DNA from 3 places in the Shewanella sp. GutCb genome. Region 2 is predicted to be linked to each of the others. Evidence: riboswitches for the same ligand, from Rfam matches in the RefSeq annotation. Region 2 holds a riboswitch; each other region holds the start of a gene.
The links. A riboswitch is a leader RNA that binds a small molecule or an ion and turns the genes downstream of it on or off. The one in region 2 is predicted to bind thiamine pyrophosphate.
Positions count from the first base shown of each region.

Region 1: it holds a riboswitch for thiamine pyrophosphate, as region 2 does, so the genes downstream of both, CXF86_RS22070 (TonB-dependent receptor) here and thiD (bifunctional hydroxymethylpyrimidine kinase/phosphomethylpyrimidine kinase) in region 2, are expected to answer to the same signal.
Region 3: it holds a riboswitch for thiamine pyrophosphate, as region 2 does, so the genes downstream of both, thiC (phosphomethylpyrimidine synthase ThiC) here and thiD (bifunctional hydroxymethylpyrimidine kinase/phosphomethylpyrimidine kinase) in region 2, are expected to answer to the same signal.

Region 1 covers NZ_PJBL01000106.1:142,804-150,923, forward strand. Annotated here, with positions in the region: gene CXF86_RS22030 (bifunctional protein-serine/threonine kinase/phosphatase) at 1-707, shown strand, start outside; gene CXF86_RS22035 (helix-turn-helix transcriptional regulator) at 971-1,606, shown strand; gene CXF86_RS22040 (hypothetical protein) at 1,776-2,123, shown strand; gene CXF86_RS22045 (helix-turn-helix domain-containing protein) at 2,203-2,616, opposite strand; gene hinT (purine nucleoside phosphoramidase) at 2,804-3,160, shown strand; gene CXF86_RS22055 (PaaI family thioesterase) at 3,157-3,660, shown strand; gene CXF86_RS22060 (PaaI family thioesterase) at 3,653-4,123, shown strand; gene CXF86_RS22065 (YcfL family putative periplasmic lipoprotein) at 4,173-4,562, shown strand; TPP riboswitch at 4,684-4,815, shown strand; gene CXF86_RS22070 (TonB-dependent receptor) at 4,867-7,005, shown strand; gene CXF86_RS22075 (hypothetical protein) at 7,072-7,332, shown strand; gene pnuC (nicotinamide riboside transporter PnuC) at 7,456-8,118, shown strand; gene CXF86_RS22085 (phosphotransferase) at 8,120-8,120, shown strand, end outside.
Region 2 covers NZ_PJBL01000012.1:5,906-14,025, reverse strand. Annotated here, with positions in the region: gene CXF86_RS07190 (class I SAM-dependent methyltransferase) at 1-612, shown strand, start outside; gene CXF86_RS07185 (LysR substrate-binding domain-containing protein) at 629-1,525, shown strand; gene rnhA (ribonuclease HI) at 1,546-2,025, opposite strand; gene dnaQ (DNA polymerase III subunit epsilon) at 2,098-2,826, shown strand; gene CXF86_RS07170 (TIGR03503 family protein) at 2,837-4,153, shown strand; tRNA gene CXF86_RS07165 (tRNA-Asp) at 4,286-4,362, shown strand; tRNA gene CXF86_RS07160 (tRNA-Asp) at 4,448-4,524, shown strand; tRNA gene CXF86_RS07155 (tRNA-Asp) at 4,607-4,683, shown strand; TPP riboswitch at 5,193-5,289, shown strand; gene thiD (bifunctional hydroxymethylpyrimidine kinase/phosphomethylpyrimidine kinase) at 5,389-6,246, shown strand; gene CXF86_RS07145 (ABC transporter ATP-binding protein) at 6,246-7,013, shown strand; gene CXF86_RS07140 (ABC transporter permease) at 7,006-7,857, shown strand; gene CXF86_RS07135 (ABC transporter substrate-binding protein) at 7,884-8,120, shown strand, end outside.
Region 3 covers NZ_PJBL01000022.1:6,597-14,716, reverse strand. Annotated here, with positions in the region: gene thiE (thiamine phosphate synthase) at 1-194, opposite strand, end outside; gene thiC (phosphomethylpyrimidine synthase ThiC) at 197-2,215, opposite strand; TPP riboswitch at 2,365-2,463, opposite strand; gene CXF86_RS13195 (hypothetical protein) at 2,632-3,678, opposite strand; gene CXF86_RS13190 (PAQR family membrane homeostasis protein TrhA) at 4,049-4,738, shown strand; gene CXF86_RS22940 (DUF3861 family protein) at 4,982-5,146, opposite strand; gene CXF86_RS22935 (DUF3861 domain-containing protein) at 5,161-5,295, opposite strand; gene CXF86_RS13180 (RecX family transcriptional regulator) at 5,400-6,209, opposite strand; gene CXF86_RS13175 (PhzF family phenazine biosynthesis protein) at 6,624-7,424, opposite strand; gene CXF86_RS13170 (YdeI/OmpD-associated family protein) at 7,508-8,083, opposite strand.

The DNA.
Region 1 (8,120 bases), on a different contig from region 2:
GAGAGAAGTCGGCACTCTACTATTTAACCGAATACCTTGCAGGTCATTCGTTGAGTCAATGGATTAAACACAATCCAGCACCTGAAGTTCAAGAGGTATTAGAGCTGTTAAAACAGCTAGAGGCGGGGGTACGAGCATTTCATCGTAAAGAAACACTGCACCAAGACCTTAAGCCAGACAATTTAATGTTGACCAATGAGAGGCGGCTGAAGATCATCGATTTTGGCGCCTGTTTTATTAAAGGTATTGCTGAGATCACCAGCCCCTTACCACGAGACCTAATCTTGGGTACTGCAGATTATTCAGCCCCAGAGAGCATATTGGGTTATCAAGTTAATCAAAAAGCGGATCTTTATTCTATTGCGGTCATAGCGTTTGAGATGTTAACGGGTCGATTACCCTTCGATGGAAAGCAGTCGCACTGTAAAACAAAACAGGATTTTTTACGGCTTAAGTATACCCCCAGTTATGACATTAATCCGCTGGTGCCAATCTGGATGGATAAAGCCCTTAAAAAGGGGCTTAGTGTTGCGCCAGAGCAGCGCCAAGCTGACAGCCGTGAATGGTTGTTTGAGATGACTCAGCCGGTAACACATTGGCAGCAATCAGCCGTGAAATCGCCGTTGATTGATCGTCAACCATTGCTTTTTTGGCAATGTTTGACTGTATTTTTTGGGTTGTTGGCCGTACTACTTGCCCTGTTTTAAGATGGGTTATATCTTGAGTTGTACTCAAGATTGGCTTGCTATATTTTTGAATGAATTGACGTCTCAAAGGAAGAGGGCTTATAACAGCGACGAGCGTATTTTATTAACAGACTATGGAGGTATACAATCTGGATTTTCGATAGCAAAAATAGTATGAAAATTATAAATATTCAATGCTGAATTTCTTTCGTTAGTTCATTATTTGAATTTTGTATTACACTAATAGATACAAGGATGGTTACCATATAAACATGGAGAGTTAAATGTTTAAAGTTATGCACTGGGTTATTGTAACCCGATCACAAATATTAGTCGATCTGCTCAATACTCGATGGCCTCAACAATTTTTAGTTAAAATTCATAATGTTATTCCAGATAATGTTATCGATTATTTTACTGAAAACAGAGTAAGTCTGGTCATTATTGATCTCTCTAGTGTAGATATCCCAAAAGCCTATCAAATTCAACGAAGGTTAGATAAAGAGAGGAGTGGGGCTCGGGTTGTGTTCCTGCATTATCCTCAACAAGTAGATGCCAAATTCTTAGTTCAAAGCAATATTACAGCGGGTCTATTCTATTCGGGCGCCTCATTAGACACTATTGGTTTAGGCATGGCCAAAATAGTTCAGGGGTTAACTTGTATTCCAGACGATTTTAATCAACAAGATGTTCATAACGTCAGTACTGATGAAGAGTCAGACGCTCTGACTATCCGAGAACGTGAAGTACTGCAGGTCCTGCGTTCAGGGAGTACCAACATTGATATTGCCAATCAACTATTTGTGAGTGAAAGTACGATTAAAACCCATTTATATCGTGCTTTTAGAAAAATTGGAGTTTCTAGCCGCGGCCAAGCAATCGCTTGGGCACAAATGAATACCCATGAAGTCATTCAATAAATCTCTTCAATGGGATTAAGCTCTCATTGACTTTACTGATATTGTTAGGCGCTCAACTTAAGTGCCTTTTTTATCACTACCATCACAACTAAACTCATTGCTATACAGTTGTGTATTCATTTGGTATTATCGCTTTCGTGGTTAAACTATGAGATCGAAAGAGATGAATATGATTAAAGTTATTATGTTGGTTATTACTATTTTATCGGTAATGTTTTTTGCTGAGGCGGCCACTGTCGGTTGTGATAGGGCGGGTGGAGTGAAATGCCAGAAAGTTAATAAGCCCTACAAGTCCTATAAACGTGCAAAAGTGATTGTCATTCCTAGAAGTCATCTTCATTACCATGCTTATCATACGCCACTGCTTTCAGCATTAGGCTTAGCTATTGTGCTAGATGCTGCCGGTAATGCGGTAACCAATAAAGGCGATAAAGTGGTGGTGCTTGGGGAAGGTAATGAAGTTAAAAATGTTTATGAAAAAGATGGCGTTGTTTACCTGATTAAGGAACAGAGTTAACTTGGATAATCTATGGGCCAAATCAACGGAAAGCGGTGTTGTTTTGGCCATGTACATATAACGAGCACCAAATCTAATATTACTTGTCTTGCTCACGTTCACTGTTTAAAAATTCAAAGCCTCTTTTCCAAAATATAAATTGCTCTTCATCAGGTAACTTTCTCACTTCTTTAAGCATATTGTTAAAAGCTGAGTCAATCATAAGTCGATCTGATAATTTGAGGTAACGATACACAACAGGTCTTAAAACAACTGAAAAATCCCCGCTAAGATCTGAGTAACGCTGTTCTTCTAACGCATACGTATTCAACACCAGTTCACGCATGCTAAGTGCGGCAAGTAGTGAGTTTTTGTCACTGAATGACTGATATTGAGCAGCGCGTGAGTAACCAGCTCTTTTGTGAACGTCGGACATATTGAGCGCGATCATGCCATTTTCTTTTATCAGCTCGGCGGCAGCATTAAGCAGTGCGGTTTCTTTAGCGGTGAGCATGATGAGTCCTGTAATTTTTTATTTATTTAAAATGGATATGGTCCTAAAGTCAATCATATTGTGTATACAGCTGTTCAATTGGCACTCAAATCATTGCAAATAGACTTTTTAACGCATAAAAACGCGAATCGCCAGATGCCGTTTTTCGAGTATACTAGGTTTAACTTATTCTTATGAGAGCAATAAAATGGCCGAAGAAACCATATTCAGCAAAATTATTCGACGTGAAATTCCAGCAGATATCCTATTTCAAGATGAGCTAGTGACTGCATTTAGAGATATCAGTGCACAAGCACCGACGCATATATTGATTATTCCTAACCATCTGATCCCGACAATAAATGATATTAAGGCTTCCGATGAGAAAGCGTTGGGAAGAATGATGTCTGTTGCGGCCAAACTGGCTCGCGAGGAAGGGATAGCAGAAGACGGTTATCGCGTGATCTTGAACTGTAATGAACACGCAGGCCAAGAGGTTTTCCATATTCACATGCATTTAGTCGGAGGCCACTCTTTAGGCCCTATGTTGAGTCAAAAACGATGAAAAAAGCTGCCGATGTTTTTCCGTTAACGGAGATGGCAAGTCGATTTGTTGGGCAACTTACTCAGTGCCAAAAATTAAAGCTTAAGGTGTTAGAGGGCAGTGATAAACATGTGCTCATTGAGCTGCCTTATGATCCTCAACTTGTTGGTTACCCAGACACTGGTGTGATCCACGGTGGAGTGATAACAACATTGATGGATACGGCCAGTGGCTGCGCTGTCGTGTGTTCTATTTTTTATCAGTTTGGTGCTTTGGAGATCTCACCAACGCTTGATCTGCGAGTTGATTACATGAAACCTGCTGAACCGTTTAAGCCAGTCTATGGTTTTGCAGAGTGTTATAAATTGTCATCTAGCGTCGCTTTTACTCGTGCTATTGCTTACCAAGATTCAATCGATGATCCCATTGCTAATGCGGTAGGCTCGTTTATGCGAATTAGTCCAGAAATGGTTGGCGAAGAGTTTAGACAAGCACTGATGGGAGAGCCGCGTCATGACTAACCCGAGTCATTCAGAATCTGATGCGACAAAGTTAGATTTCAAAAGTATCGTACGAAAAGCAACGGAACTAAATGATTTTGGTCACTTGCTTGAACATGTGCCTTACGCCCAGTTTATTGGAATGGGTGTTGAGCGTTTTGGCGATGAACTAGTTTTTAAGCTGCCAGCAAAAGATGATAATATCGGTAACCCAGTACTACCTGCACTGCATGGTGGTGTTATCGCAGGTTTTATGGAAATGTCAGCCATTGTGCAGCTAATGGTCTTTATGCAGACCACTAAAGTACCAAAAGTAGTTGATTTCTCAATTGATTATCTCAGAGCTGGCTACCATAAAGGTAGCTTTGCTGAATGTAAGATCACTCGCCAAGGTCGACGAGTCGCTAACGTGAGCATTACTTGTTGGCAGACTAATCGTAAACACTTGATTGCGACGGCAAGAGCCCATTTTTTAATAGATTAACTTAGCTATCCTTGTATTAACACTGAATGATTTTATTCTAGGGAACAAAATGAAAAAATTGATTTTAGGCTTATTTACAGCGTTGATTGTCGCGGCTTGTGCACCACACACAGCAGGCTTAATGGTGGGTTCTAAAGGTGAAGTGCGTGTTGATAACAACAGCTTTGGTAAAGAAGTCACCGTACGAAGTGTAATGGCGCGCCCTGAAGGTGGTTTTTTACAAGGCACGGGCACGATTATTAGTCAGGTCTCTACTGACTTGCGCTTGCAGTATAAATTCACTTGGTTTGATACCAGTGGCATGACGATTGATGATGAAGGCGTAAGCTGGAAGTCAGTAAAATTGCATGGCAAGCAGCAGCTACAAGTATCAGCGGTTGCGCCTAATGTTAACGCAACTCGCTTTGAGCTATATGTAAGAAAAGCCTTTTCAAATTAATATGTAGATGATTAGAAATTATATTTGTTATGAAAACGTCAGCAAAGCTGACGTTTTTTTATGCATAAAGATTGTAAACGTTAAGAAGACTGTCATCAGTTTGTGAAATTCATGTATAATCGGCCGCGCCAAGGGGTGTTAAAGTCTATAAACCATAAGTTGGATATTGTGGATTTTAACTGAGATGTTGAAAAACGAACCCTTAGAACCTGATCCGGCTAATACCGGCGTAGGAATGGGCCACAATTCATTTCCCGAACGCTTCTTTATGTTGCCGGATCTCAAAATTTTAATTTGAGGTCCTATGTTAAATCTAAAAACTTATTCTCCTATAGCGGTTGCCGTCATGGCTGCGCTAGTTTCATCACCTACGTTTGCCAATACTGACTCAGAAACACCTGTTGATGAGATGGAAGTCATGGTTGTGACATCTGATTTTCGGGGCACATCGCTAGAAAAAATGCCATCAAGCGTCACCGTTATTGATCAGCAGCAAATTGAGGATGAAGGTGCACAGCACTTTGAAGATATCTTAAACTCAATTGCTAATTTCAACTGGTCCGGTGGTAGCTCAAGACCCAAATACTTCCAAATTCGTGGTGTCGGTGAGCAAGAAGAGTATCAAGGCGCACCTAACTCCTCTGTTGGCTTTATCGTTGATGATATCGATTTGTCCGGTTTAGGCATGGCTTCAAGCATGTACGACTTACAACAAGTTGAAGTATTACGCGGTCCTCAAGGTACACGTTATGGCGCTAATGCGTTAGCAGGTCTTATCTACCTTAAAAGTAATGATCCTACCGACGTATTTGAAAATGGTGCAGAGATCTCGCTAGGCGATGATAATTTACAGACCTTTAGTGGTTTTAGCTCGGGTCCATTAACCGATTCTGGAAACTTGCTTTACCGTGTGTCGCTGCAACAGCATCAGCAAGATGGTTATCGAGATAATCTTTATCTTGGTGAGAGCGATACTAATAACCGTGATGAATTCACTGGTCGCGCAAAATTACGTTGGTACGCGACTGAAGAACTAGAAATTGACCTGACTTACTTACATGCAAATTACGATAATGGATATGATGCTTGGACATTAGATAATAACGGTTTTGATACGTTAACGGATGCACCTGGCGTTGATAAGCAACGTACTAACGGCACCGTTTTAAAGTTTATTTACACTGGTGCTGAAAATGTTGAACTGACTTCATTAACCTCTCTGGCACAGTCAAAAACTCACCATAACTATGACGGTGACTGGGCTAACCCTGATTATTGGGACAGTCGAGATTGCGATGGTAGCCCTTGTGAATATGAGTATAACTGGGATAAGAAAGGCGACAGGCAGACCATCACGCAAGAGTTTAGGTTAGCTTCAACTGAATCAGGCCGTATATTTGCGGGCAGTACTGACTGGCTCGTCGGTGTATACGCAATGGATCTACAAGAAGACAATGAGACTATGGATACTTATAGTCAGTTAAGTGCGGAATACGAGGCGCAAAACTATGCGTTATTTGGTCAATTAGATTCAGACCTAGGTTCGGGCTATGCTTTGTCGGTAGGACTGCGGACAGAGCGTCGAGATAGTGAATACAGTGATTCAGATGGCGACGAATTTAAGCCAAGCGAAACCATGTGGGGCGGGCATATTGCGTTAAGCAAAGCACTCGGTGAAAACCACGAGTCATATATCCGCGTGGCGAGAGGCTATAAAGCGGGTGGCTTTAATATGTCACTGCCGAGTGAACTCGCCGATAAAAAAGAGTACGACACTGAAATTCTTTATAACTACGAAGTGGGTTTGAAGTCGGTTTGGTTTGATGGTCAAGCAAGCACTAATCTGTCGGTATTCTTTATGGATAGACAAGATCAACAAGTCGCGGCATCGCAACAATCGACAGTACCTGGCGAAGAGGGGAATTTTATTCTCTTTACCGAAAATGCAGGCAGTTCTCATAACTATGGTGCTGAGCTTGACGGCAACTGGTATGCAACCGATAACCTAAAGCTTTACACCAGTTTAGGTTGGTTAGAAACCGCTTATGGTGATTACGAGTACGAAGATAAATATGGCACCGTAGTCGATCTTTCTGGCCGTGAGCTAGCGCATTCCCCTAACTTTACCTTTAGTGTTGGCGCGACTTATCGCAACGATGCTGGTTGGTTTGCTAACGTGAATGCCAGTGGTAAGAGTGATTTTTATTACTCGGATAGTAACGAGTCTACATCAGATGCATACCAAATTTTTAACGCCAAAATAGGTTACGAAGCTGACATGTGGTCTGCATATCTCTGGGGACGTAACCTATTTGATGAAAAATACGGCGTTCGAGGCTTCTATTTTGGCAACGAGCCAGATTTAGGCTGGGCAGATAAGCAATATGTGCGCTATGGTGATCCACGCCAACTAGGGGTTACTTTAAACGTTAAGTTTATGTAAATCCTAATTAATAAATAGTTATTACTCTTTAATATTGTTACCAACAATAAGTGCTTGAGGTCAAAAATGAAGTTAACGGCAGAAATTAGTTGCTACCCACTACAAGACAATTATTTAGATCCAATAAGGTGGTTTATAGGCCGGGTCGATACCTATGACAATATCCAACGTGTGACTAACGCTATGGCAACACAGGTGTGCGGTGAGTACGCCGAGGTGATGGCAATGTTGGCAACAGAGATGGAAGCGGCCCACGAAAAGTGGGGCAAAGCGGTATTTGTATGTAAATTTATTGGTGGTGAGCTCGACTTAAGCCACAGTGAATAACTAAGCTAAAGTAATATAAGCCACAGCCGTAATGACAATTAGCCACAGGGTGTTATCGATACTTTGTGGCTTTTTATTTTGAGCTTTTAATAGTATATATTTTTAATAGAGAGACTTAAGTCAATGGCAGATTTCTGGCTATCGTTAGTCGACAGTTTTACATCAGCATTCGGTGAAGCGCAAGCCCTAACAGCGTGGGAAGCGGTTGCTGTGCTGCTGGCTTTAGCCTACTTGATACTCGCGATGAAAGGTAGCGTGTGGTGTTGGCCCGCGGCATTAACCAGTACTGCAATTTATACGGTGTTGTTTTGGAAAGTGTCATTGCTGATGGAATCGGTGCTTAACGTTTATTATATGGCGATGGCCGTTTATGGTTATTGGCTGTGGACCAAAGGAGGCAATGGCCATGATGGGGTTAAAATTGTTTCATGGCGACTGTCGACTCACCTTAAATTGATTGCAAGTACCACATTGTTGGCGTTGATTATTGGTTATTTTATGGCAACACAAACTCAAGCCTCATTTCCCTATTTAGACGCCGCAACGACCTGTTTTGCAGTGATGACAACTTTTTTAGTGGCTAAAAAAGTGTTGGAAAACTGGATCTATTGGTTTGTTATTGATGCTGTGTCTATCTACTTGTATGTAAGCAAGGGACTGATGTTAACGTCAGTGCTCTTTGTGTTCTATGTCGTTATGGTGGTGTTTGGTTACTTTATGTGGCGCAATCAAATGAAAACGCAACGGCCAAGTGACAGTATGGTTGTACTGGCAGGAGCGGCTTAAGT
Region 2 (8,120 bases):
ATGCTAAGCCTAGGGCCGCTCAGTGCCAAGCTGGATAAAACCGGTGTCGGCGTTAGTTGCCAGTATTCGCTTTTTGATGAACCTGAAGCCGATATTGTGGCTGATTATAGTCAATTGCCCATTCAAAATGCGTGTGTCGATGCTGTGGTGATGAACTTTCTTCTTGAGTTTGAGGCAGATCCATATCGGTTACTTCGCGAAGTCGACCGAGTCCTCATTTCGGGCGGCTATTTGATTATTGTTGGGTTTAATCCGTTAAGTTCAATGTTCTTGGGTAAAGTGCTACCAAAGCATCAACAAGAGATCCCCTGGAATGGCCGCTTTTTCATGCCTTCTCGCGTTAAAGATTGGCTTGGTCTTCTAGGTTATCAAGTGGTTGCCGACGAGCGACTCCTGCACCATCACCTGTTAAATGAAGTTAAAAGTGACAGTATTTGGTCTCATGCTTTAAAATCCTGGTTACCGAGTACCGGCAGCCTTTATGTTTTGGTAGCAAGAAAGCTAGAAACACCGCTCACTCCAATGAGATCAAAGCGAAAAGTTAAGCAACCCAATTGGTCGACAGCACCGAGTGCGGGTCGAACAGGCCATACTTCTCAATCAACCAAATGAATGGTTAAGACTATTAATGCGTATTACTTTGAAACAACTCGCTATTTTTGAAGCTGTAGCCCGCAGTGGCCAAGTGGCTAAAGCGGCTGAAATCGTTAACTTGTCCTCTCCCGCAGCATCAATGGCACTATCAGAGCTAGAGAAGCAACTGGATACTCGACTGTTTGAGCGGATTGGTAATCGACTGCAACTAAACTCACAAGGCAGTATGCTACTGCCACTGGCAACCGATGCGCTACACAAAATAGATCAGATAGAAAATGCATTTTCTCCTGCAGGCACTGAGTTAGGCGGTGACCTTAATGTCAGTGCTAGTTCAACCATTGGCAACTATTTATTAGCAAAAAGTGCAGTGGCTTTTTGTCTGCAGCATACCAACACAATGGTTAACGTTGATATTGATAATACCCAAGCGGTGATTAATGCGGTGCTCGAATTTAGAAGTGAAATGGGCTTTATTGAAGGGCAGTGTCTCGATAGCCGTATTACCGTTGAAGCTTGGCATAAAGACCGTTTATTGATTTTTTGCCAGCCAGAGCATCCTCTGGCGGGGAAAACAGTGAGCCCGCATGAATTAGCCAGTCAGTCTTGGGTGATGAGAGAAGAGGGCTCAGGCACCCGTGATTGTTTTGTCAATGCAGCCAACATGCTTGATATGCAGCCACAAGAAAAGTTTAGGTTCTCAACGCCTGATGCAATTAAACAAGCCGTGAATCAGGGGGCGGGGCTTGGTGTGCTCTCAGAGTTAACCCTTGAAAAAGAGATCAGCCGTAAAGAGCTCGCTGTTATCCATGTCGATGGGCTGTTGCTTGAGCGAAAATTTTATCGGATCCATCATAAAAGCCGGAAATTCAGCGCAATTGGCAGCGCGTTCACCACTTTTTGCCAAGATTTTTTAAACATTGATAGTTAGTTTTTATAACTGAGTCGCCGTTAAGCTTGTTGTGCTAAGTAGCCACTGTCTTCTTGAGTTGGTTTTTTCTCAGCAGCTTCACGGGCTAAGTCATCACAACGTTCATTTTCGATATGGCCAGCATGCCCTTTAACCCAACGCCAGTCGATTTTGTGCAATTGCGACACCGTATCGAGACGTTGCCACAAATCGACATTCTTTACCGGTTGCTTGGCTGAAGTGACCCACCCATTGCGTTTCCAGCCATGGATCCACTGTGTGATCCCTTGGCGCATATATTGGCTATCGCTCGTTAGGATCACTTGGCAGGGGACTTTTAATGCTTCTAATGCCACAATAGGCGCGAGCATCTCCATGCGGTTGTTCGTTGTTAGCGCAAAACCATCGGCGAGTTCGTTGGTCTGCTTTTTATACTTCATTACAATGCCGTAGCCGCCAGGTCCAGGGTTGCCTAAGCAAGAACCGTCGGTAAAGATAGAGATCTGTTTCAGTCCAGTCATCAAGTTGGTACCATAGCTAAAGTGCTGGGCGAGTATACCCAAAAAATTTAACTGAGAAATGCATTAATTCACATGAATATTATTTCAAGCGCTAAACGTCAGATTATTCTTGATACCGAAACGACAGGTATGAACCAATCCAGTGGTGCCATTCATCTTGGTCACCGAATTATTGAAATTGGTTGTGTTGAAGTCATTAACCGCAAGTTAACGGGTCGACATTACCACGAGTATATTAATCCGTTACAGCCTATCGACCCAGAGGCCATTGAGGTTCACGGGATCACCAATGAGTTTGTGGCGGATAAACCCAAATTTCATCAAATAGCCAAAAGCTTTATTGAGTTTATTGATGGTGCTGAAATTGTGGCCCATAACGCCAGCTTTGACGTTAGCTTTATGGACCATGAGTTTTCGATGTTACAGCCTGTTGGGCCTAAAACCGCAAATATCTGTCAAATTCTCGATTCACTTGCGATAGCAAAGCACCTGCATCCAGGTCAGAAGAATAACCTGGATATTCTGTGTAAGCGTTATGGCATTGATAACTCACGTCGCGATCTCCATGGCGCATTGCTCGATGCTGAGATCTTAGCTGACGTTTACCTCATCATGACTGGTGGGCAAACAAACTTTAACCTATCGAGTGAGAAAGCAGGGCAAGAAGGCGGAGGTATAAATAAACTGCCTAGAGACCGCGCAATACTTAAAGTGATCAGCGCAACGGCCGATGAACTAACTAGACATGAAGAGCGACTCGATTTAGTTGCTAAATCTGGACAGTGTATTTGGCGAGGATAGACCTCATTCTATGATTAAACGCGTAACAACTTGTGTGGTGATGGCATATTTGGGGCTAATGATAACTCATTGTGCCGTCGCCGAAGTGATGCTTTCATCGCAGGCATCAGAGTTAAAAAATCGATTTAGAATTGACCATATGGTCGACAGTGTCACGCTACTTATCCATCGTGAATACGGCAGCTCACCGGTTATTATCGTGCAACCTGACGGCAGTAAATGGTATATCAGTCGTCATCCTGAGCATGTTAAATGGATGGATGGCCTAACTGGCGACATGATCACTATCAAAGACCCAATGCCAGGCCCCTGGCAGTTAATCGGTAAGGTGGTTGAAGGTTCTGTCATCGATAAAGTGTCAGTGCTGTCCATTGATGTAGATCCGATCCCACAGCCGCTGTACCAAGGCGAGCGCTTAAAACTCACCGCCCGCTTGATAGGTGACGAGCAAAAGGTACGCCTACCCGGGTTAGATTACTTAATGAGCTGGACGGCAAAATTTATCAGTGATAATAATCCAGCCGATGAAAACTTTGCAGCCGGTAGCGTTATCGTGGGGACCTATCGCGATAATGGCGAGTCATTAGACGAGCGACCCGATGACGGTGTATTCACCAGTAAACTGAATCTAAACCAGGCTTGGGGCAGCTACACACTGCAAGTGATGGCTAAAAATGCGGTGCTTGAACGTAAGTATTCTGAGCCCTTTAGGTTGTCAACTCGACCCATTGCTGTCGATATTGTTGCCCCACAAAACCTCGATTCAGGTGAGTGGGATCTGCGGATCAATGTAGATGAAAATGAACTGGTTTTGGCTGAGACTCATGTTGAAGCTGAAATCGTAGGGCCTGCGGGAATGCGTCTTCAAGTCACGGTTTCCGAGATAAATAGCCCCGAGACCTTGTATAGCCTACGCAAGGTGAATGACTTTGGCAGCTATAGAATAAAGCTCACGGCGGTCAGCACCACCCAAAACGGCCGAGAGATCTACTTGACGTTACCGGAACTGTTTTTTAATTTTATTAAACCGCCAGAACCACCACCGTCAGCTGAAGAACTCGCCGCTAAAGCAGATCTCCAAGCTCAAAAAGCTGAAAGCACAGCAAAAGAAGAAGCGGTGTTTTGGCTGATAACCGTGAATACGGTGTTGTTTATTTTAGGCATATTGGTTTTGTTGTTTGTTCGTAAACGCAGTAACTTAAAGAAAGCACTCGCTGCGACGCAGGCGAGAATGGATAAAGAAAGTCAGCAACAGAAAATGACATTAGCGTTGGACGAGATTGATTTATCGATGCCTGAAGATTTCGATGATCCAAAAGCTGGATAATTAACCACCGCGACAGCCGTTGCAAAGCGTTGAATATCGGGATTGGTCATTTTTTAGCTGGTTAGTCATGGTTGACGCAAAAAATGATTGACTGAGTTTGGCAGTCTACGTATTATTCATCGCACTTGATGTGGAGCGGTAGTTCAGTTGGTTAGAATACCGGCCTGTCACGCCGGGGGTCGCGAGTTCGAGTCTCGTCCGCTCCGCCAATCAAGTGCTAAATTTAAAGCTATTTGTTAGTGACATAATGAATAGAATAAAAGCTAATCTTTAGTTAGTTTTTATAAGAGTTTAGGAGTGGTAGTTCAGTTGGTTAGAATACCGGCCTGTCACGCCGGGGGTCGCGAGTTCGAGTCTCGTCCACTCCGCCAATTTAGTGTCAAGTTTCAAACTATTTATTAGTGACATAATAAATAGTATAAAGGCTAATTTAGTTAGTTTTTATAAGAGTTAGGAGTGGTAGTTCAGTTGGTTAGAATACCGGCCTGTCACGCCGGGGGTCGCGAGTTCGAGTCTCGTCCACTCCGCCAGCATAAAGACGAAAGCCTCATCGAAAGATGAGGCTTTTTTCGTTTATAGCCGCTTCGTACACCCATCAGGCATTTGCACTAACTCACATTCCCCAATGCTGGTAAGAGCCGTTACTGATTCATAATATATTCAGTTTAACTAATCCGATATTTTCTTATGTAATACCCGTTGCATTAAAAGTTTGAGCATTCAGCGGGAATTAAAACCCTATAGGCAAGATGGGGAGATTGAAGCTAATCGTTATTCTCGGCTCTGGCATCCTCGGTAATTGCTCCTGCATTATTCTACCTTCGTCCATTCTTGGACTCGTACCTCCTAAATCTGGCCGCCAAGGGTGGGAATGTCTTATTTGGCATGGCAAGTTGACGAAGCGTCAAAGCTTTCTTAACTGCGCAGAAATATTGTTTAATTAGTATCCAAATCGAATGCATAAGATGATAATTAGTTAACTCAGTTAGCATTCTCATCAAAAAGCATGCTCTTTACAAATCGATTAATGATAGTGTGTGGTGATTAGTCGGGGAGCCAATAGGCTGAGATCATAAAATGAACCCGTTGAACCTGATTCAGTTAATACTGACGTAGGGAACTAATGGTCATTTGAGGCGTTCTTCCTGATCCGTTTCTTTTGCTGAGATAGCACCTTTTGGCGCATTTATTCTCACACGACTGTTTTTTCCTGACTGTTAGTTAGGGAAATAAATATGTCTTCATTAGTCACCACAGCATCTTTAACTCCATTCGTTACGACTCCTATTGTATTGACCATTGCCGGTTCAGACAGCGGTGGTGGTGCCGGTATTCAAGCCGACATTAAAGCCATTTCAGCGACTGGCTGTTATGCATGCTCTGTTATTACGGCATTAACGGCACAAAATACACAAGCGGTTACGGGTATTTACCCGATCAATGCAGAGTTTGTCGAGCAACAACTTGATGCCGTATTTTCGGATCTCAATGTGATTGCCGTAAAAATTGGCATGTTAAGTGATTCAAATATCATTCGTTCTGTCGCTAAAAAAATTAAACAGTACACCCCTAAATATCTCGTAGTTGATCCCGTCATGGTCGCAACCAGCGGTGATCTTCTTCTCCACTCCTCTGCCATTGATAGCCTTAAATCGGAACTGCTCCCTCTGGCTGATGTCATTACCCCTAATTTGCCAGAAGCCGCTGCGCTAATTGGCTGCTCAGTCCCCAAAAACGAAGATGAAATGATTGCTATGATCGACGAACTTCGTCAATTAGGCGCTAAATCTGTTTTGCTAAAGGGTGGCCACCTAGAAACCGATGACAACAGCACTGATTTACTGATCCTTGCCGACAATGTTGAGCGTTTATCAACGGAGCGGATTAAAACTCGCAATACACACGGAACAGGTTGCACCTTATCTTCTGCAATCGCCTCTTACTTAGCTCAAGGGCATGAATTATCAGCGGCGGTAAAACGGGGCAAATACTACATTACTCAAGCGATTGCCCATGCTGATGAGTTGAATATTGGACAAGGACATGGGCCCGTGAATCACTTTTTTGTCTTAAACACTCAAGGGCAGTCGTAATGAAGCTAGAGCCATGTAATAACAGCCTCGGTGCAGTTATCTCAAATGGCACTTTGCAATACAAAGACAGCGCAGCGGCCATTATGTCGGGTTTAAACATGTCCATCGCTGCAGGAAAGTGGACGGCGATATTGGGTAAAAGTGGTTGTGGTAAAACTTCAATTTTGCGTTATATGGCAGGTTTATTGACAGATAAAGTGATGTGGTCGGGTGACATTCACATTGATGGGGGAGAATGCTTAGAAGGCAACATTGCTTACATGGCGCAACAAGATCTATTGATGCCGTGGTTAAACGTACTTGATAACGTCTGTTTTGCTCACAAATTTTCGGTGAACACTCAATTTAATGCCAATCAAGCCCGCGCGATTGAATTGCTAGAGCGTGTTGGATTAAAAGGGCATGAACAGAGTATGCCCGTGCAACTGTCTGGAGGAATGCGTCAGCGTGTGGCGTTAGCAAGAACGTTAATGCAAGACAAGCCGATGGTATTAATGGATGAGCCCTTTTCTGCGTTAGATGCGGTTACTCGCCATCGACTGCAAGCGCTTGCAGTCCAAGTCTTGGCGGGTAAAACCGTATTACTCATCACGCATGATCCGCAAGAAGCACTTAGATTAAGTGATGCGATTTATATCATGCAAGGTCAACCAGCCTCAGCGGTGCTTTTACCGGTGCCAAACTCAACCATTCCACGAAAATTTGATGCGGAGCTAGCGATTCTTCAGCAACAGATCATTGATACGTTGGAGGTTGACTATGTCTAAGCTACTTTCAATCAATCATGAGCACTCCGACAACCACATTGCATCTCAAACGATTGTGTTACAAACGGAGAGGGCAGAGCCAAAAGCGTTACCGAAAAGCGCTAAATCGATAGGAAGAATCATCGTCAGTGCTGCTGTAATACTGGCGATATGGCAGTTTGTTATTATGATTTTCGCGTTGCCCAGTTTCATTTTTCCGAGTCCGATAGCGGTGTTTGAAAAACTAATACAGCGTTACGATGTGTTGTTATTCCATTCATGGATCACCGCGCAAGAGATTATTCTTGGTCTTGGTTTGGGCCTTTCTATGGGGTTATTGTTTGCACTCCAAATGCTGCTGTTTGACCCACTTCGACGTTGGTTATTGCCTATTTTAATTGCGAGCCAAGCCATTCCTGTATTTGCTATCGCCCCGATTTTAATGCTGTGGTTAGGTTACGGCATTGCGTCAAAAATCGTGATGGCGGCGCTGATTATCTTCTTTCCGGTGACAACTTGTTGTTACGACGGTTTACGTAATACTCCAACCGGTTACCTCGATTTAGCGCACACCATGGGCGCATCAAAATGGCAGTTACTTAAACACGTTCGCTTGCCTGCTGCCTTACCTTCATTAGCGTCTGGGATCCGTGTTGCAGTGGTCGTTGCGCCTATTGGTGCCGTGGTGGGGGAGTGGGTAGGATCAAGTGAAGGGCTTGGTTATTTAATGCTGCAAGCTAATGCTCGAATGATGATTGATGAAATGTTTGCCGCCTTATTCATTCTTGCTGCTTTATCCGTCAGCCTTTATTTTCTCACTGATGTACTGATTCAAAAACTCATACCGTGGCAACACGATAAATAGATTGATAGCGTAAGGGATTTAAACAAATGAAAAAGATCATGATTAAAGGAGCGATGGCTGTGCTTATTGCAAGTTACTCCTTGATGGCGAGTGCTGAAGATAAAGCGATGACATTAATGTTGGATTGGTTTGTAAATCCAAATCATGGCCCTGTGGTGATTGCTCAACAAAAAGGCTATTTCAAAGAAGAAGGCTTGAACATTACCATTCAAGAGCCTGCGGATCCCAGTATGCCAGCCAAATTGGTGGCCGCTAATAATGTC
Region 3 (8,120 bases), on a different contig from region 2:
GCCTCAACCGCTGCTACCGTCACCGAACTCTGTGCCGTGACAGCGGTGATCACGCTGCAACCATGTGTTTCAAGATCAAGCATGCTGGCCAAATCGGCCTGAACCCCTGCACCGCCGCCGCTATCGGAACCCGCAATCGTCCACACTAATGGACGATTGCTCGTTGGCAGTCGGCTAGAATTAACCTCAGCCATAACTACTCCTCTAACGCGACGACTTTACTTTCAGCGCCAGTGCCAGCTTCGTGATATAACTCAGCGCCCTTGGCCTTAAACTCAGCTGACATCTGCGCCATGCCACTGCTAATATCACTATCCGAAAGCGCTGATGTTTCAGCTTGACCGCTATAGGCTTGATACTCTGCGGGTGACTTAACTTCGACCCCCTTTGCTTCAACTTCTAACGCCAGCTTCTCTTGCGCTGCGGCGTAGTCGCGAACCTCTTGGCTTATTTTCATTGAACAGAACTTTGGACCACACATAGAGCAAAAGTGAGCCACTTTGGCTGACTCTTGCGGCAGTGACTCATCGTGATAAGCGCGAGCCGTTTCAGGATCCAAGCCTAAGTTATATTGATCTTCCCATCGGAACTCAAAACGTGCTTTTGAAAGTGCGTTATCTCGAATTTGTGCACTTGGGTGACCTTTAGCAACATCGCCAGCATGAGCCGCAATCTTATAAGCAATAAGCCCCTGTTTAACATCGTCTTTATTAGGTAAGCCCAGATGCTCTTTTGGCGTCACATAGCACAACATTGCACAGCCATACCAGGCAATCATCGCCGCGCCTATCCCAGAGGTAAAGTGATCATAACCAGGCGCTATGTCGGTCGTTTGCGGGCCTAAAGTATAAAAAGGCGCCTCATCACAAATATCTAATTGCTTATCCATATTCTCTTTAATGAGGTTCATTGGAATATGGCCAGGCCCTTCAATGATGGTCTGAACATCGTATTTCCAGGCAATTTTAACCAGCTCGCCTAAGGTCTCGAGCTCCGCAAATTGAGCTTCATCATTGGCATCAGCAATCGAGCCCGGACGCATACCATCCCCTAATGACAGTGAGACATCATAAGCTGCACAGATCTCACAAATATCTCTGAAATGTTCATAGAGGAAGTTTTCTTTATGGTGCGACAAACACCATTTAGCCAGAATAGACCCCCCGCGCGATACGATGCCCGTGAGGCGTTTTGCGGTCATGGGTACGTAACGCAGCAATACACCCGCATGGATAGTAAAGTAGTCAACGCCTTGCTCAGCTTGCTCTATCAAGGTGTCGCGGAATGTTTCCCAGTTAAGATCTTCAGCAACACCATTCACTTTTTCGAGTGCTTGATAGATAGGCACGGTTCCAATGGGGACAGGAGAGTTGCGGATAATCCACTCTCGGGTTTCGTGGATATAACGACCGGTAGACAAGTCCATTACCGTATCAGCCCCCCAGCGGGTAGACCACACCAGCTTTTCAACCTCTTCTTCGATAGAAGAAGTCACTGCTGAATTACCAATATTGGCGTTCACTTTCACTAAAAAGTTACGTCCAATAATCATCGGTTCAGCTTCAGGATGATTGATATTTAACGGGATAATGGCTCGACCACGAGCAATTTCACTGCGAACAAACTCAGCAGTGATTGGCTCATCGATAACGGCGCCAAAGCTTTCGCCCTTATTTTTTTGAGTTAACATAGGGTCGGTCACCTCTGCCATTGCCATATTTTCGCGAATAGCGATATATTCCATTTCAGGGGTGATAATCCCTTGGCGGGCATAGTGCATTTGCGTTACGCGCTGACCTGACTTTGCACGGCGAGGAGGCACTAACGACTCAAAACGTAAATGGTCTAAACCATCATCGGCCAAGCGTTGCTGGGTAAAACCAGAGCTGACAGCGGGTAACTGTTCGGTATCATTTCGTTCAACGATCCAGTTATGACGTAATTTATCTAAGCCTTTGTGCACATCAATATTGGCATCAGGATCTGAGTAAGCCCCAGCACAGTCGTATACTTTCAGCGGTGGGTTAGCTTCAAATACAGGATTTTTCTCATCACCACTGAGCAAAGTGTCAGCTTGATGAATTTGGCGCATACCGACGTTAAGATCAACGCGGCTACCTTGAAGATAGATCTTCTCGGAATTTGGGTGTTGTAACGGTTTTAGGTTATCGATGAACTGTTGAGCTTGAGCTCGGGTTTCGCGGCGTTTAGACATTAGCAAACTCACTATTATAAAAATGAAGTTGCTTGTCAGGAGAAATGAGTAATTGAAAGTTGAAAATGAAACCGCGTCATAACGCTAATTCCAGATGCACTTAACCACCGAAATGTGACTGCTAGCAGCATTAATACAGCCGATACTATGCAGTTATTTCGCTTGTTACCTACGCAGGTTCTAGCCTGATCAGGTTCAACGGATCCCGAATAAACGGTCTCAGCCTTATGGCACTCCGACAAGATGAGCCGGCAGTATAAGCCTAACAGTGACTAAGAAACAAGTACAAATCATTCACAAACCTCTGTTATGGTAAATATTTTTATTGACTCATAGCTTATTGATAATAATACAAATAATTTAATATTGCATATTAAACTACTATTTATCATGAAAAATTATCACCTCAAAAACGACTATTTTCGACTAATCATTCTCTTTTCTAATCGTGCTGAGATAGCGTCATTAATCGCTTTTTTAACTTTATCGCCACCGCAGTTAAAGGGGTAACCGATATTTTCTGCGTAAGGGTTAATTTGGGTCGGCACCTGCACTATTCGAAAGCAGGTATCACCGTGACGTACGATACGGTTAGGATCGAGTCGATGATCTGTCGTGGGTATTTTGCTGTACTCATCTACCTCAGGAAAAACTAACTCTACCATGTCACCATCCATCTTACTCAAAGAGTGCGGCCCGCTATATTTATTGGCTTTATCGACAATCAGTGCGTCTAGTGCGGCATCATTTTTTCGTTGAAGATAGGATTGAGCAATAGCCATTGCACTACGGCGAGGAACGTACGTCGGCAGGCTCTTATTGATTCTTATGTCCGTTTTTTCCGATAAATCCGTTGTCGGCAGTATGGCTTCAATGGTGTTGTCAGCCTCCATCGCGGGTTCATGTACTGGCGATGTCTCGACAAGTTCGTCAGCCTCGGTGGGGTTGTCGCTATCTGTTGGCGAATGACGTGGCGATCTCACCTTAGTTGTTGAGCTGTCGATGCTATCCATCACCTCATCTTTTACCGGTTTAGCTTCGACATACAGGTATGATTGGATTTTGATTGGGGCAACAGTTGTAACCTTTAGCGTTTGTCTCACCCAAAGCTGATTAATAATACCAATCAATACAATGTGCAGTAAAATAACCCATATGAATGATTGAAACAGCTGAAATGAACGCAAGCAAGAAGAGCGTTTCACGCCGCCTTTATCACGATTATCCGCCTCAACAACGACCTCAGCGATAGAGGTTGATTCCGCAGCGGTGTTGATACCAAACATAGGTTTAACTAGAGGATGGCTGACCGGGAGCTCAAACTGTTTATCAGCCCTAATGACCGCCAAAGTTGCACTGGCTTCCTCAGTGCTTACCGATAAACTGAGCAGAGGTTGTCCTTTGCCATTCTCTGCTGCAAGCGCAGTAAAAACAGGTGCTGAGGATCTGCTAACTGATTTCATCCGATGAATAACTCTATAGTCCATAAGGTTCAATTAACGCCATGAGAAGACAAGGTTAACCTTAATAATGGCGTTATTTATAACGATTGACTCATGCTGATTTATTTAACATGAAGCTTGTTTGTGGCTGGTTAATTAATTAAGCTAATTTATCAATGAATAATAATCACTTAAAACATTAGATACCGCTTTATTACAAAAGTTCAACATCGAGTGTTATTGTCTTTTTTTATCATTGATCATCACTAATGTAATGGTGATTACATTGGACCTATTTTAAGCTAACACGTGTACGCTAAACTATGACTATTATCATTAAAGCTGATACACTGCAGCTAATCGTGGTCAAACCAGAAGTCATTTACGCCTTATGTCTACTCAAGAATCAACCTTGTCGCCAAAGCAAACCCTAGTATCAAGTGCTAGTTATAGCGTTAAAGAAGAGCTAGCAAACAGCTTAAGTCATGGGTTAGGCGTTGTGGCAGGTGTTATCGGCTTGATTATGTGTATTTTAAAAGGCTATGAGCAATTAACTTTTGTGCAAATGGCAGGTGTAGTGATTTACTGCGGCAGCATTATTTTGCTCTTTCTTTGCTCGACTCTATATCATAGCGCAACAGATAAAGCTTTGAAGCATAAATTAAAAATTGCCGACCATTGTGCCATCTACCTGTTGATAGCGGGTACCTATACCCCTTTAATGCTGATTAGTTTAGAAAATGAAAATGGCAACGGAAATGCCAACTTGGTGCTCATTGCCATTTGGTCATTGGCAATCGGAGGCATTCTTTTCAAGACACTCTTTATCACTCGCTTTAAAGTCTTCAGTCTAGTCTTGTACCTTGCCATGGGTTGGCTTTGTGTCACCGTGATGAAAGAGTTAATTGCAGGAATGTCGCCATTAGGCTTTAACCTTCTCATTATTGGCGGGTTATTTTACAGTTTAGGGATTGTTTTTTATGTTGCTAAACGCATTCCCTACAACCACGCGATATGGCACTTGTTTGTATTAGGTGGCGCCATTAGCCACTTCCTCTGCGTTTACTTAACGGTCATTTAATCGTGTATAAATGGTCTTCATTGTGTAATGACAATATAATACTAAATGACTGAGCTCTTATTTTAGACAAGGATTTGTTAGCGTATTGGCTTGATGTAGCGTAGAGGGTATTAGTCTATATATCGCGATATAGCTTTCTTCGAACAAAGACGACTTGTTAGCTTAGAGCCCCTATAACATTAACACTGTAGATGTCAGTCTCATCGATAAGGAAAAATAGACCACTTTCCTCCGGCAGCGAAACTATTTTTCTTTTACTGCACTTTTCACCATACTTTTTATATGTTGCATAAATGTCTTAAAATGGGGCATAAAATCTAAAAACAACGCATGTTTGCAATGTTCAATCATCACGGGACCTAATAAGCGTAGCGCAACAGCAACCTTAGTTGCAAGAGAGTCTTCCAACCCACTGCCTTTCTTTAAGTTTCTACAGCCTTGAACAAATCTTCTCTATCTTGTAACTCAAACTGTCGTGTTTTCCCCATTTCCTCTAGCGATACTACCTCTTCAATGGTGACGCGGTAGCAATTATCACTTCGAATTTTAGTGGTCATCGTTATTGCCTCTAGTGTTAGGTGCTTATCGATATATTACTGTTTACAATATTTAAAATCACAATACTGAGTACCATAATTGTTTCTTTAACGGTTTCTTTTAGTTAGTCATCATCCGGATTCATTGCTTCTTTTATTTCATCACTGCCGAACCCTTTCCGGGATAAATAGGCGTACGCTTTCGACTTTCCTTTATAATCCGATAAGTCATAGCGCTTTTTCGCCAACTCTTTTTTACAACTTTGATAAAAGTCGACATCTTCTGATAGCGTTAATTTGTACACCGTATCTTCAAAGTCACTCACATCAATCAGTCGCTGCTTTAATTCTTGCAAGATCAAGGTTTCGCCTTTACCTTTGTTAAATAGCTTGATTATTTCCGTTGTTAAGTCAACTTTGTCTGCTTTCACCGCTAATTTACTGCGCAGTGTTTCACGCTCTGGATGTTGTGATAATGCGTGATCTATTTCTACGCGAGAGAAACCTTTAGTGGTCATCTGCGTATAGACCTTTTCTTTGTTGGTGCCATAAAAGTTATCAAACTTGCTTAACAGCCTAGAGGTGGCCATCTCAAACGCATCGACTTTTTGCTCGTCCATTACTTGCTCTATCGCGGTATCAATGTCGGTGACGGGAACGCCGCGCAGTTGTAACTTACGTCTTATTGCGCCTTTACCGAGTTCATTACTAAAGGCTACCTCGCAATAGCGCACCGCAAAGTCAAAGTCATTTTTTAAATATTCGTTCTCTATTAGTTTGGCGAGGACAATATCAATCCATTCTTGGTTTTCGGTTTTCCGTTCAAGCTTGGTCCGAATTTCATTAATGGTAAAATCTTGCTGACCAAGGTGCCAATAGGCGCTATTGAAAACGTTATCGATAGTTTTGGCTTGACGTAATGGTTGGCGCTGCATAACAAATTGATCTTAAATTAAAAAATAACCAAAAGCAGTGTAGCAGATCCCCGCGTTGTTGAGTACGCACTAGGTGTATCTTCGTACTCGAATACGATTTGACAAAAACCATATATGCCCCGGTTAACTCTGCTTGTATTAGGGAATGTGTGAGAAAAGTAGATGCAGATAAACAGCATATAAACGCGTCTTTACCCCCAACACTTCTTGGGCATTTTGATAGGCACTTACCCTAACCCACATCTTTACATCAGTGGGTTAGTGCTTAGGCTTTAATTCATGAAATTCTGATTAGGGAATGTAAGAAGCTTACGGTGTCGCAACGCCTTAATAACAAATAAGATTGGTTGGAAAAAGTGCAAAGAGTCAAGATGGATGTTAAATTTTACATTTATTATCAAATCGTTACACTGCCTATACGTATAAAACCCCTTTCAACGTAGTTATCGCTGAACCAATCAGTTTCACTCGATTATTTGGCAATAATTCAACATCGACGAAACCACCACGGGCAGAAGCTTGATAGCCTTTAAGCTTGTTTTTCTTAAGCTTTGCTTCCCAATATACAGCTAAAGCACAATGTGCTGAACCCGTAACTGGGTCTTCATTAACACCAACCCAAGGAGCAAAATACCGAGAAATAAAATCAAATTCACTGGATACTGATTTTGCAGTAATGACAACACTACGGCCCTTTAATTTCTTTAAGCCATCAAAGTTTGGGTTTAACCCCAACAGCGTTTCCTCGCTGTCAATTTCGATAAAAAATTTTGAATCGAAGTGACCCAAAAAAATCACGTGTTCTGGATTGATCCCAAGAAGATCTAAGAGCTCTACATGGCTAGAAATACCCGGATTGATAGTGGTTGATGGAAAATCCATTTCAATCGTTTTATCTTGTACTGTGACCAGTAAAGCACCTGACAATGTGTCAAAAACTAATGTATCGCCAATCGCAACCAAGCCATTTTCCTTTAAAACATGTGCGACGGCCAATGTTCCATGACCACACAAGCTTACTTCTATTTTGGGTGTAAACCACCTTAATTTCATGTTACTTAATGATAAAAATGCAGTTTCAGAAACTGCCATTTCTTCTGCGATAGAAAACATGAGATTTTCATCAAGATCATTTTCTGATATACAAACTCCAGCTGGATTCCCTTTAAATGGCTTAGTCGTAAATGAATCAACTTGATATATATCTAATTCCAAGATTTCCTCCTTGCGTTGAACAACTTGGTTGCATAACGACTTATTATGCGTCCGTTTGAAAAACCTATTAAGCCTAATTCCACTTATTTAGGCTTTTCTTCGTGCACAAGCATGTTCATAAATTTTGTAAATCGCCTAAGTCTGGTTTCGGGTTTCTTCGCACTTTTCAATCCATACGCGATAGCATAACGACTCGATTTATTGAGAGTATCAAAAAACGCCTTAACATTCGGCTTGCTCTCCAGTGCCGCTAGGAAGTCTGCGGGTACTTCCATTTCACTTACCACATAGGCATTTTCCCAGCGACCGTCCTCTTTTGCAGCACGAATATGCACGAGCCCTGATTCCATCATCCGGCTCTCATTTATCAAACTCTCCGCATGCTCTGTATTTCTTTTAGACCAGTTACTGCGCGTTTTTCTGGGAGTAATGCGCTGAAGGTAGGCTTGGTCATCGATTGACTTCTTAATACCGTCAATCCAACCCCAACATAGAACCTCAATCACGAGCTCATCCCAAGTCACGCTCTGAATCCTAGTATTTTTCTTGTATATCTTCACCCATAGTTCACTTTCAGAGGCGTGATTCACTTTGAGCCACTGACTGAGATCTTTCGGCGATACAAAGGTCATGATTCTCGCTGGATTGGCTTCAGGCATAAAACTTGATTCTCTTCGGGATAACGTCGCATTAAGC